DNA from 3 places in the Methylobacter sp. S3L5C genome. Region 3 is predicted to be linked to each of the others. Evidence: riboswitches for the same ligand, from Rfam matches in the RefSeq annotation. Region 3 holds a riboswitch; each other region holds the start of a gene.
The links. A riboswitch is a leader RNA that binds a small molecule or an ion and turns the genes downstream of it on or off. The one in region 3 is predicted to bind cyclic di-GMP.
Positions count from the first base shown of each region.

Region 1 (4,263 bases), 2.3 Mb from region 3:
GCTGGCAATGTCACCACTTAATGATAGGTAGGCACCGTCCAAGTTACCTACAGTAGACAAAGCCCATAGTGAGGCATTGTTGGCTCCCAAGGCAGCAAGACTTCCAGGGATGCCGCTTACGTATTGAGTACGTGGACCTTTCACATTGCCGGTTCCTGCATCGTTATAAGTAAGACGATCAATCAAGGTATTGGTATTATCATAAAGATTAATTTCGTCGGAGCGTCCCAGATTTTGGGTATTGTTTCCGATAACTTTTATGTTGGATGATAAATTCCATTCTGTGCGAAATGCAGTTGCCGTTAATTCAGTTAATATTACCGATTCGCCTGCGCCGATAAGGCCAAAATCCGATAAGGTGACTGAGTTGGGCGCTCTACTAGCGTCATCAAAGCTCCAACCGGCAAAATTAACAGCGGTTGATCCCAGATTAGTAAATTCGATAAATTCTCCAGCATTGGAGTTATACATCCATTCGGTAATTTTAACATTAGTAACGGATGCTTCGGCCGTATTGATTAGGCCGCTCAGCATGGCACCGGCAGCCAACAGTTTAACTATGGTTTTATTGTTCATTTTAATTTCTCAAGCAGGGTTAAAAACCACCACTATATTGTGGTGGTAAGAGTTATTTATTTAAGCACGGACGCGCTTTCTTAACGAAGTCATTAAGCCAAGCAAGCCTGTACCAAACAACCAGGCAGCTGCAGGAACAGGGACAGCAGATATTTGTTGCGCCTGAAAGTTAAGGGCCGTATCGGCAACAGCAAATACATAAAATTGGTTGGCACCGGCGAGGCCAGGGACAAAATCATTGTCGTTGGCAACATATAATGTGTGGAACAATGCGCCGTTGTCATAAATATCCTGACCAAAAGCCAATGCTTCAATCTTGGATGGAACATTGGCACTGTTGATGCCATTGGCATTAAGTTTAGCGGCTACGTCAAGAAACAAGGTTTTTGGAATTGCTGCAGCGCCTAATGCCGAAGAGCCAGTCATACCGCTAACTTCAGTTGCACCTGTGAGGTCAATTTTATACAGCTGTTTGACGACAGCGTTACTGCCATCTCCCAAGCCTTTGCCATCACGCTCATCGATCAAAAACTCATGGTTGTTGATGGCGATAATTTCACTGGCACCTGAACCGTTTGTTAGTTTATAGGCGTATTCATGAGTCGCTTCGCTTGCGATGTCAATAGTCACAATACGAATGCTTTTACCGCCACCCTCCTGTCCCAACGCCGCTTGCATGATACCTACCAGCATGGTGCCGTCCGGAGTAATGGCTAAACCTTCCATGCCCTTGTTGGTAACTCGGCCGCTGGTTGTGTTATTAGCTATCTCGGTAGCGCCAATCGGATTCAGATTTGCAACGGCCAAATTGGCAGGCAGCGCAAAAGATTTAATGCGCTCACCGGTTGCACGGTCAAACTGGTTGACATAAGGACCGTATTCATCGGAAATAAATACGCTCTTGCCGTCATTGGAAACACGTACGCCTTCAGGATCGAAGCGGGCATTGCTGGGGTTTGCTGAAGTGGAATCAGTTACGCCCAGTGCATTGGCAGAACCATAATTATCAGAACGACCGGTGAAATAATTGGTGTTGTTGGTTGTATTCAGTATTGGTGCGCCGGAACCTAAGGGAGCGCCATTTATTTGGTTACCCAAGCCTGCACCAGTGCCATAATTTAGCGTTGTGGCGCTAGACAACAAAGTGGTTGCTGTTAATGTTGGCGTAAGGTTATAAGCCAAACCAGTACCTGATGTATTGGCAGTTAAATCCAGAGTTATGGTATGGAAACGTGCAATATAAGAAGATGTGTCGTCTATTTGGCTGTTGTACGCCGTTGCATTAGGTCCGCGATCTGGCGTCGCAATAAAAGTATTTCCGCCTGCGTAAGCAAGTCCGGAACCGATACCACCCAGGAAATTACCTGCTATACCGTTTTCAAGCAAGCCTGTTAAGCCTGACAAATCGGTATTAACGCCGGCAGAACTGCCACTCAAGCTGCCAATAGCGATTAATTGGCCTGACGTTATTGCTGCATGCGCTGAAGTAGCGGCACAAAGTGAGGCTATGATAGCCGAAAGTAACAGTTTTTTATGCATCGTAAATCCTAAAAGGTTTGTAAGCGTGGGATACTCAATTAGGTGGTAACCCGGCTATCTCGTCTTTTAGACCCGCAGTTTTCTGTCCCCGCTTCACAACGGGTTTAGCTTTGACACAAACTTTATTTTGACAGACAGTTATGTCATTTTAATGACATGAAATTACAAATTTACGGCATCAATTAAGAGAGCATAGATGCTTGATAAAAAGACAAAAATTAACACTGCTTACGACTAAGCACGATAAATTATCCAGGCTTGGTAAAGTATTGAGCTCTAAAAAACCCCAAGATTTTGTATCAAAAAAATTACAATTTTGTTTAGATTTGGTCTTAATGTAATACATGTGTATCTCATGTGTATTTCATACTTATGTTATTGAATAAATGGCTTTATTTAATAATATAGTTTTTATATGTCTTTAATGCTGCTGTCATTTTTCTTCGGTATAAACTATTTTCCGGTTAATAGTTACCGGACATACTCAATAATTTTATTAGCCAGGAAAAGACCATGTTTAAAATGAGAAAATCTGTTGCAGCTGTTGCTGCAATATTGGCTGGTATGCCTTTGATGGCATCCGCTGTTACAGGCCCCAGCACGACTACAGCGCCTTATCTGCTTCCATTGGCTACTGCTCCAGGTTGGGCAGTAACTTCAATCCTGACTACTGGAAACGTAGTGGGTGGTTATACTATGGGCGGTCTTCCTGACGGTTTAGGTGCTTTTGATAACAATGATGGTACTTTTACCGTATTGATGAATCATGAGTGGAATAATACTGTCGGTTCTGCGCACACGCACAATCCTGATGCGACTAAAGGCGGTGCTTATGTGTCTAAATGGGTCATTGATAAAGCTACTTTAGCCGTACAAAGCGGTGGGGATTTGATCACTAAAGTTTATGGTTGGGATAACGGATTTCAACAATCACAGGCAGTTTCTAATCTGACTACTACGTTTAGTCGTTTCTGCTCTGCCGACCTGCCTGCTGCGAGCGCTTTGTTTAATAGACATCTTTCCTAAATACAGCCATAGCGTAAGTTAACAAGAGCAGCCACTAAATTCCATGTCAAGGAGTAATGCTTGTGTTTGCCCCGATAAACATCTTTGGCAATCCTGAAAATTTTGCATCGGCGATTAACATGCTCAATAAAAATACGCTGTTTTGATAGTGCCTTATTATCGGCTTTGTCTTCTGCCGAAAGCGGTTGGCCTTTTTTCTTTTTAACCGGTAGAGTCGAGTTCTGATGGTGTTTCTTTATCCCTTGGTATCCGGAATCCGCCAACAACAGGGCATCAGGATGTAACAATAGACGGCTATCTTTGAAGATCGAAAAATCATGCTGTTGACCTTTACCTATCACTACGGAGAGTATAGTCATCGTCAATAGGCAGATCACGAGTTGGACTTTGATCGTGTGGCGTTTTTTTTCCTGAAAAGTACGCTTTCTGGTTTTTAACAGGGCGCTCGATAGGCTGCTCCGAAACATCAATGACCACGGTAGCTGCGGGATCTTCCAACAGTGCTTTGCGGTTGGGCAGTTTTTCGATTTTGATCAATAGTCTTACAGTGCGAGTATAGATTTTATGGCAATACGATTCGCTGATGTCGAAGACCGCAGCCAGATTTATCAACGTCGGATAGTGACGAAGATAATAGAGTGTCAGTAACAAGCGGTCTTCCAAAGCCATCTTGGAGTCTTTTCGTCCCCGTCTAGTCAGTGGATTAAGGACTTTTTGTTCGTCCAGGTAAGTCACCAGCTTACCGTGAAGATGCAGAAAATCTTCTGGTGACAGGCCGACAGTCCTTAAAAATTCTTCAGGCTTGTGTCTTGGCAATTGGGCATAAGGAGTCATGGCTATCCGTGTTTTCAGAGGTAGATCGCTATTTTAACCCTATCAAAGCCAAATTCTATGTCAATTATTTAGGAAAGATGTCTAATGTAGCAACAGGTATGGGTACTCAAGCAAAATTGTTCATGACTGGTGAGGAAGGCGGCAGCACGGGTTGGGCACAAGCAACAGTAGTTACCGGTTTAGACGCTGGCAGCAGTTACACATTGGGTAAATTTAATTTGGCAACCAACGGTTCTGGTGGAACGGCTGTTGGCGGTTGGGAAAATATTTTAATTAATCCTTTCTCAC
Region 1 is NZ_CP076024.1:1,950,057-1,954,319, forward strand. Features, by position in the region: gene KKZ03_RS08860 (lamin tail domain-containing protein) at 1-576, opposite strand, end outside; gene KKZ03_RS08865 (esterase-like activity of phytase family protein) at 637-2,115, opposite strand; cyclic di-GMP riboswitch class I at 2,157-2,234, opposite strand; gene KKZ03_RS08870 (hypothetical protein) at 2,629-3,141, shown strand; gene KKZ03_RS08875 (transposase family protein) at 3,138-3,518, opposite strand; gene KKZ03_RS08880 (transposase family protein) at 3,472-3,975, opposite strand; gene KKZ03_RS08885 (hypothetical protein) at 4,053-4,263, shown strand, end outside.
Region 1: linked by a shared signal. The riboswitch ahead of KKZ03_RS08865 (esterase-like activity of phytase family protein) and the one ahead of KKZ03_RS20305 (hypothetical protein) in region 3 are both predicted to bind cyclic di-GMP.

Region 2 (4,263 bases), 1.3 Mb from region 3:
ATGTATGTTCGGTAAGCTCAAGCACTATCGCAGAATTGCTACACGATATGAGAAAAAAGCTATTAATTACATGGGGATGCTATCATTTTCCTCGGTGCTTTTATGGCTGAGGTGAAACGTCAACAGAACCTAGGTTATATAACCTGATTTAATAAAAAAGCAGGTTATATACCTTATTTTTAAATTTATGGTCAGGCTAATTCAGTTGCCCGCCAACTTTTCCTTGGCTATCCATCCAGATATGCGGTACGCCCAAATCATTAAGCCATTGTTTACCGCATTTTTCCATGAGCATGGCAATCGTACAAGCACTCCCGGCAATCACACACTGCCTGGCTAATACGGTTACGCCAATCAAGCCATTAACCGGCCAGCCGGTTTTAGGATTTATTACATGCCCATAGCGCTGGCCATTAACAACCATACAGCGCTCATAATCGCCACTACTGGCTACCGCGCCCTCATAAACATTGACGTTTGCCAACAAAGCACCGAGCTTGCGCGGATGCCTTAGACCGACAGACCAAGGCCTGCCGTCGGGATGTGGGCCAATGATTTTAATATCGCCGCCCAAATCGACCAAGCCATGTTCAATGCCCTGCTCACGGCAAATAACTGCCGCCCTGTCAACAGCGTATTCTTTGCCAATACCACCAAAATCCAGTTGCATCCCGGCATTTTTAAAAGCAATATGCGTCGAACTTAACTGTACTTTGTTCCAGCCTACGCCGCGTAGCAGTTGTTTAATGACAGCTTTTTTGGGTAAAGTTTGTGCTTTAAAATCCCAAGCGCCTCGCAATACACCGGAAGTAATATCAAACAAACCGTTACTTTGCTGATAACAAGTATCCGCATAATGAAGTAATGCCGCCGTTTCTTCATCTATCGGCACTACCCCGCCTTTGGACGCGACATGGTTTATGGCAGACAACACACTATCCTCGCGATATCTTGAATACCGCGCTTCTATAAGCCATACATCCGCCATCGCTTTATCTGCGACACACTGCGCGGACTGCTTATCGCCAGCATAAAGTTGAATTTCACAAGGCGAACCCATCGCACGAAAGGGAAAACGGTAGAGCTTTAAAAGCATGGGAGTCATTTAAAAAATGCAAAAATATCAGTGTACACAATATTCACAGCGAATTGCTGGTAAATATTAGCCACGCAAGGCAAAAGCTGTTGTCCACGAAAAACACGAAAGACACGAAAAAACTGTTTAACACCTGAAATCAGGTAGTAGTCCATCGTGACAATATCAGTCAGGATTTCCAAACCCGGTCACACGTCGAATACGGCTTTTCAAATTAACCCAGCAATTTTTTTCGTGCTTTTCGTAGACCAAGCTCTTTAAAACTAAATCGTGTTATTTAACCTGATTAATTGTGTCAAATAACATAGTTTTTTAATATTCAGCTTTAAATTATCAGATTATCCTACAAATCCTTAGCGATACCGTTCTGTCATACCAAACAGGCAATGGCTTTGCTCTTTAATTGTCCTCAGATGAAAATAGTCAATTTTTTACTGATAAAGCCATATAAAACATAGAGTAAGTGACTTACATTCAGGCTTGTTAACTACCTGAATCCACAACTTTAAAAACGCCGACAAGTACATTTACCCTGAATAAAACAAGGGATATTTTAAGATGGCTCAATTATTGCTTTTAGTTTAGGTAAGAGTAAGCAAACTTGTTTACTTTGTTATGCCCTTGTTGAAATTAATGTTTCAACAGAAAAAAATTAGCAATTTAATAGCCACTCCTGTCGTGAGGCAGGTTCGGAAAGCCAAGGATCTTGTGATTAAAGACTGCCTGGTTGCTTCTTGTAATAAGACTGATGGACTAATCTCCAGCCTTATTACTTTGAACAGTGTTATTTATTTAACTTAACCATTCAGGATTAACATAATGAAACCAACCAAAATCGCTAAAGCCGTTGCCATGGCAATCACCGGTACCGTAATGTCTGTAGGCGCTATCAGCAATGCCTCGGCATCGTCGACAACCATGTACAATTTGTCGACTTATGAAGGCAATGATTTCAGTAGCAATACCACAGCTTGTGCGCCCTGCAATGGTGGCGCAGGAACCGATGGCTGGGTCTGGGGATTTAACGGCGCACCATTAGGTTCAACGAACTCGGTTGCGGCTTGGGCAGGCACCGGTGGCACCAACACCACACCGTTTGGCTACAACGGTGGCGGTGTTCTGCATTGGGGAGTACACATGACTGCAAACGGTACGGCAGAAATTTCCAGCCAGGATTCCCTGACCCGTTATGGTGTTGGCGCTGACATCGATACCGCCAAAGGCGCATGGAGCGACCAGGGATTGAGCGGTGCACAAGGCTGGCGACATGATGTGGACTTTGGCCTGTTTAAATCGGATGTCGGTGGCACGGTTACCGTCAATGCCCAAGGCATTAACCAAAGTGGCACCAATTTTGGATTCACCATCTTTAAAGGTATGGACACCAGCACTGTCGATTATAACCATCATGGTTCATGGAACCTGGGCAACAACACTCAACTAAGCGCACCTACATCATCTTCCCTACCAAAGGGTAATACGTCTTTCTCTGTTGCCGATATGGTTGCCTACAGCATTGGCGGCACTACGCCAAGCAACCTGAATACCATCAGTTTTAATGCCGAAGCAGGTCAAATTTATACCATCGCCCTTGGCGGCTATAGAAATGGCTCATGGGGTGCAACTCAAGACGGTTATAAATTAAGCATCAGTGCCGTACCGGTACCCGGCGCGGTTTGGTTGTTTGGTAGTGCCATGGCCGGCTTGATTGGTTTACGTGGTCGTAAAAAAAGCACGACCTAAAACCTGACTTAACAACACCAAGCCGGATGACTTATCCGGCTTGGCAAAAAATAACTATACCCGGCGTTATCGGCTGTAGTTACTGATCTTACCGATTTAACGAGATAAATAATGAAATTTCTCCCTCAAATTATGCTGGTCTTCGGGTTGCTAATAACGCAAGCTGTTTATGCGCATGGTCCGATACCTTACCCCTTGCAAAATGTACCGTTGCCTCCTGTTCCCGGCCTTTTGGATGGTACCAGTCCTATCGTGGTTGATAAAAACATGGCTATTGCTTTAGGCAAGGCTTTGTTTTGGGACATGAATGTGGGCAGTGACGGTCAGGCCTGTGGCTCATGCCATTATCATGCAGGCGCTGATGCGAGAGATAAAAATCAGATTAATCCCGGTGAGAAAAGCAGCAATGCCAGCGGACAAACATTTGACATGCTGCCTTCAGGTACTGGCGGCGGCCCTAACTATACGGTAAAACTTTCCGATTTTCCGCTCTACCGATATCCCAATCCGCTGGATAAAAGTAACAGCGTTCCAACTTATATTACCGATGACGTGGTGTCCTCGGCGGGTACTTTCAGTGGCGCCTTTAAGGGAGCCAATCCGTTTAACGGCGCAAATGATAGTTGCGACCGGAGCGCCGATCCTGTTTTTCATATTGGCAACACAGGTACTCGACGCGTAGAACCCAGAAACACACCGACGGTTATAAATGACATATTTAATTACCGTAACTTTTGGGATGGCCGCGCCAATAACATTTTTAACGGCAGTAGTACTTGGGGTGATCGCGACCCCAGCGCTGGTATTTGGGTAACCAGCGGCGCTCGCTCAGTTGTTAAACAGCGTTTACATCTGGAAAACTCATCGCTTGCTTCACTGGCCATGGGACCACCACTCAATGCCAGCGAAATGAGTTGCCGTGGTCGTAATCTGGCGGCAATAGGCAGAAAGTTACTCCTGCGCAAACCCTTACAAAACCAGAAAGTGCATGATGAAGACAGCGTTTTTGCCCCCTTAAACTTAACCTTAAGTACCGCAAACGACTTAAAAGCAGGCTTAAATACTACTTATAAAGCCATGATTACCAAGGCGTTTAATAAAAAATATTGGTCATATAATGCGCTTGGCCCTTTTGGTGCACCAGCCCCCGGGCAAATGCCGTATAACCAAACGGAAGCCAACTTCTCGCTATTTTTTGGTATTGCTTTGCAAATGTATCAAGCAACCCTGATATCTGATCAAGCGCCTATTGATTTAACACAACGTGTTCCTGCCACCTATGTGCCAACTTGGCTGGGTTTGGGTTATAGTCCTGAAAAGATTGTTTCGCTAAAAAACGGGCATGACTTGTTTATCAGCAACCATTGTAATCTATGCCATGGCGGCCCAACCATCACCATTGCATCAGTTGCTACCAATGCCCT
Region 2 is NZ_CP076024.1:3,207,274-3,211,536, reverse strand. Features, by position in the region: gene KKZ03_RS14390 (IS5 family transposase) at 1-115, shown strand, start outside; gene KKZ03_RS14385 (FAD:protein FMN transferase) at 197-1,105, opposite strand; cyclic di-GMP riboswitch class I at 1,753-1,831, shown strand; gene KKZ03_RS14380 (VPLPA-CTERM sorting domain-containing protein) at 1,916-2,839, shown strand; gene KKZ03_RS14375 (cytochrome c peroxidase) at 2,951-4,263, shown strand, end outside.
Region 2: linked by a shared signal. The riboswitch ahead of KKZ03_RS14380 (VPLPA-CTERM sorting domain-containing protein) and the one ahead of KKZ03_RS20305 (hypothetical protein) in region 3 are both predicted to bind cyclic di-GMP.

Region 3 (4,263 bases):
CCCTTTAACGACTCATACCCCAATGAATTGGAAGATCATGGCCATGGCCCCCACCGTTGCCGCCGTTCCAATTCCAGCCGCTATCTGGATGTTTGTATCAGGCTTATTAGGTTTTGGAGCTTTTCATAAGAAAAAGGCTAAATCTCAAAACCTGTATAGCACCATGACCGCCAACGCTTAACGTAAAGATCAGGCACTAAAGCCGCCTCTACTGGGCGGCTTTTTTGTTGTACTGTTCTTCATGAAACCGGTGTAAACATTAAAGATATTTATTGACGGTAATGGATGCAAGCTGCAATGGCTCTGCCGAAAAGTGCTACCCAGAAAAATAAAATCTACGCCCAATATACCTAATAAATGGCTTTTTTGGGTGTTTCTGCACCTTGAGTTGGTTGTAAAATTGATTCAACAAATTAGGTGGGCACATTTTTTTGTCCAACATTTCCACATTAAAATAGAATGATGACATTGGGTAATGTATCGATATTATGCTTTTGTCCTTTGAATATTGGGCAAGGAAAAGATATTTCCCAACCTACATATCTATTTTGCCAAAACACCTCCACAAAAAAAGCCCCATGACCTAAATCATAAGGCTTTAGTCCAAAAAACCAACAAATCTTAACTATAAACTGGCGGTACCAGCGCCACCAACACCTTCGATGAATTGGTAAACGTTATTGATTAACGGCACCAACGTGGAAAGCTAAAATCTGTAGGGTGAAATAGCGTATTGCGCAGTATGTTGGTCTTTGATCATTCGGCGCATTACGTTATTACTAATGCACCCTACATTTAAACCGTCTTACGGGTTTGTTGCTCATAGGGTGCGTTTATAAAAACGACAGAAAAGTCCCATAGAATTTATTAAATGCCAAAATTTACGTGGCTTTATGCCATTTTCAACACTCCTCAATTTAAACTGTGTTTAACCTACCATTTTTTGAAAGTCTTAACTATTATTACTTGGTAGATCGTAAGGCATAAAAAAACGAATGTTTAAACGAAACAAACCAACTGATATTACTATTAAATTCAATGGCAGACTTCATCACGTAAATTTTTCATGATATCTCCTAAAAACTCTAGTAAAGAAACAATAAAGTTAGCTTTGTTATTACCATGTTTAACTTTAAGTCTTTGTGCAAATACATCGTGGGCTAGTGTCACCTCTTCTTATTCGGAAGGTAGTATTTCAAATACTATGGGCAACTCTACCCCTCACAATAATTCGATAACTTATACTAATAAAGTAATAGATACCAATAGCTTGGAGCTAGAGACTGTAACTTTCTCCAGTACGCCAGCGCCTTATATTTTAGTATCAGCGAAAGCATATAATAGATACGGAGAGACTATGGCCCAAGCCGATGGCACTATGTCTTATAGTATTGATATATCGGGGCCAGCTTCTACCTGGATTCCAGTGGGCTTCGGAGGGCGATATTGGCTATTTGGTCAGGATCTCGCAGCACAGACTATTGATGAAGTTCAGACAGCCTCAAAAGTTGGTTTCTCAGTAGGTGGAGAGACAGGGTTTAGCTATGACTGTGGTAACCATTTATGTACAAGCAATACACGTCACACAGGACGGTCAGATATATGGTTAAACGAAACGTTGATTTCATATGATTCTTTTGCTGGCACTTTTGGTGGAGTCACAGAGATTCTGACTGATGCGTCCGGGCATGCAACACAAATGGTTTATATGGACGCTCTATCTCGATCTCATGCATTCGGTTCAATTTTAACTTTTTATGCGGGGGCTTTTATTGATCCTGAGTTCTATATTGACCCAACTTGGCTAGCTTTAAATCCAGGTGCGACATTATCATTACCCTTAGGCGTTGGTAATGCCATCACACCAGCAGCTGTCCCAGTACCTGCAGCCCTATGGCTGCTCGGTTCTGGCTTACTGGGCTTGACAAGCCTTACACATAAGCGCAAAGAATTGTTATGCTCGCAAAAACGATGCTTATAGGTCGCAGTTTTTGTATTTGTTGGCTTAACGTCCAGTTTAGTTCGATTTCTTACGATTAGACTGTAGGTAGGCAACATTTTTTCGTTGCCTAACAGTCAACGAAACAAACCATTATTTAAATATGCCGGGCACAAAAAAATGTGCCTGATCTGTCTGGTAGGCATGGTCAAATATGCAATATTTATTAGTGATAATATTTAAATTTATTGCACAAAAGCAGTTTTTTCAACTTTAAACTTCGTGTCAAGCTTATGTAAGTGCGCATGATTCAAGGACGATAAAGCTAAACTTATTGTGAGATAAGGACGGAAAGCTACGGAGCCTTTTTTAAAAGGTCAGCCGAGTTGCACATTTGATTAATGAAAGATTACCTAAAGAGAATATGATGAAACATCAAAAAACCTTATTAGCGTTGGCTTTGCTTGCCAGTGTCGCTGTTACCGGAACTGCCCATGCGTCGTTAGTTGATCGTGGTAACGGTATGTTGTATGACAACGTGCTTAATATCACTTGGCTACAAGATGCTAACTATGCTGGTACCTCTGGTTATGCAGGTGCCGTTAATAATGGAAAAATGGAATGGAATACTGCAGTCACGTGGGCCGCCAATTTAGTCTACGGCGGTTTTAGCGACTGGCGCTTGGCCAGCAACACACCGGTCAACGGCAGCAGTTTTAACACCGGATATTCCGAAAATGGCACAACCGATTTCGGTTATAACATTACTAGCTCCAACTCCGAGTTAGCCTATATGTACAACGTTAACCTGGGCTTAAAGGATTATGTTGATACAGCTGGAAATTACCAACCTACATTTGGCATTCATGGCAACGGTTCTAATAACGGACAAGCCAACATCGGCTTGGTCAATAACCTACAAGCCTTGGTTTACTGGTCGGGAACTGAGTACTCGCCCGGTTCTGGCGGCGCTTGGTACTTCGATACATCGGCTGGCTACCAGGCTGGCTACAAGAACGGCGACGAACTTGGCGCTTCTTTCTATGCCTGGGCTGTTCGCCCCGGCGATGTTGCCGCAGTTCCCGTTCCTGGCGCAGTTTGGTTATTCGGTAGCGGTTTGATGGGATTACTGGGCTTTAGACGACAGGCCACATTGGGTAATTTGACCCCGGCGTGACGAGGTTTGCAACCCCGTTATTCACGTTTTTACCCTGCCTGAACCAAGCAGCTATACCTGCCTAACGGAATCAATGGGGTCAGTGTCAATGCCAGTAAGTTAAGGCATAACTAACTGATTATGCTAAAATTACAGGCAATAAAATCACGTATTACCTATGAAATAAAGGCCACCATAAAACATTGGAAAAGTCATTAAATAACATTTTTCTACTCATAAACAATACCCTTAACGACCTTTCATTTATAGACAAACATCGTCTTTCAAATACCGCTTTTATACGGAACAGATCACTCAATTTTTCTACTTTAATACTGTATCTGCTTAACTTTAGAAAGCATTCCAATCAAGTAGAACTCGACCAGTTTTTTAAGGTACTTAATCATAAAAAAGAAGCCTCTCAGTGGATCACAAAGTCGGCCTTTTTTCAGTCCAGAAAACAGCTTTCACATACCGCATTTATCGCGCTTAATCAGCTAGTAATCAATCAGGCTTACCAACACCCTGAGCACTTGAAATTATGGAAAGGCTTTCGCTTATGCGCGATTGATGGTACCTCCATTCGCTTGCCCAATACACCGGATATTACTCAGTACTTTGGCACTCAAAAAGGACGACCAGGGCAAGGGTCTTGCACCATGGGCATGGCATCGGTTTTCTATGATGTTCTGAATCATTTAGTCATCGATTCTTGTATTCATCCCAGGCTTAAATCCGAAAAGTCCTGTATTGATAGTCACATGGCTCATGCGAGTAAAAATGATTTGATTATTTATGATCGTGGCTACCCTGCATTCTGGCTCTATACCTTTCATTTACATCATAAACAATCATTTTGTATGCGGACAAAAACCAAGCAAAGCCTAGTCGTAAAAGACTTTATTAAAAGTAATAAAAGACAGGCAATAGTAACAATTAAGCCCAATAAACCTTCAATTAAAACGTGTGTCGAAAAAGGATTATCAAGTGCCCCGATAAAGCTCAGATTAGTCCGTGTTGATCTTCCTAATGAGGTAGAAGTACTGATTACTAATCTCATGGATACTGAGCTTTATGAAGCTAGTTTATTTAAGTCGTTATATCATCTCCGCTGGGGCGTTGAAGAAAATTATAAACGCTTAAAACAATGGCTTGAAATTGAGAATTT
Region 3 is NZ_CP076024.1:4,501,002-4,505,264, reverse strand. Features, by position in the region: gene KKZ03_RS20315 (VPLPA-CTERM sorting domain-containing protein) at 1-181, shown strand, start outside; gene KKZ03_RS20310 (hypothetical protein) at 1,067-1,981, shown strand; cyclic di-GMP riboswitch class I at 2,254-2,333, shown strand; gene KKZ03_RS20305 (hypothetical protein) at 2,364-3,116, shown strand; gene KKZ03_RS20300 (IS4 family transposase) at 3,299-4,263, shown strand, end outside.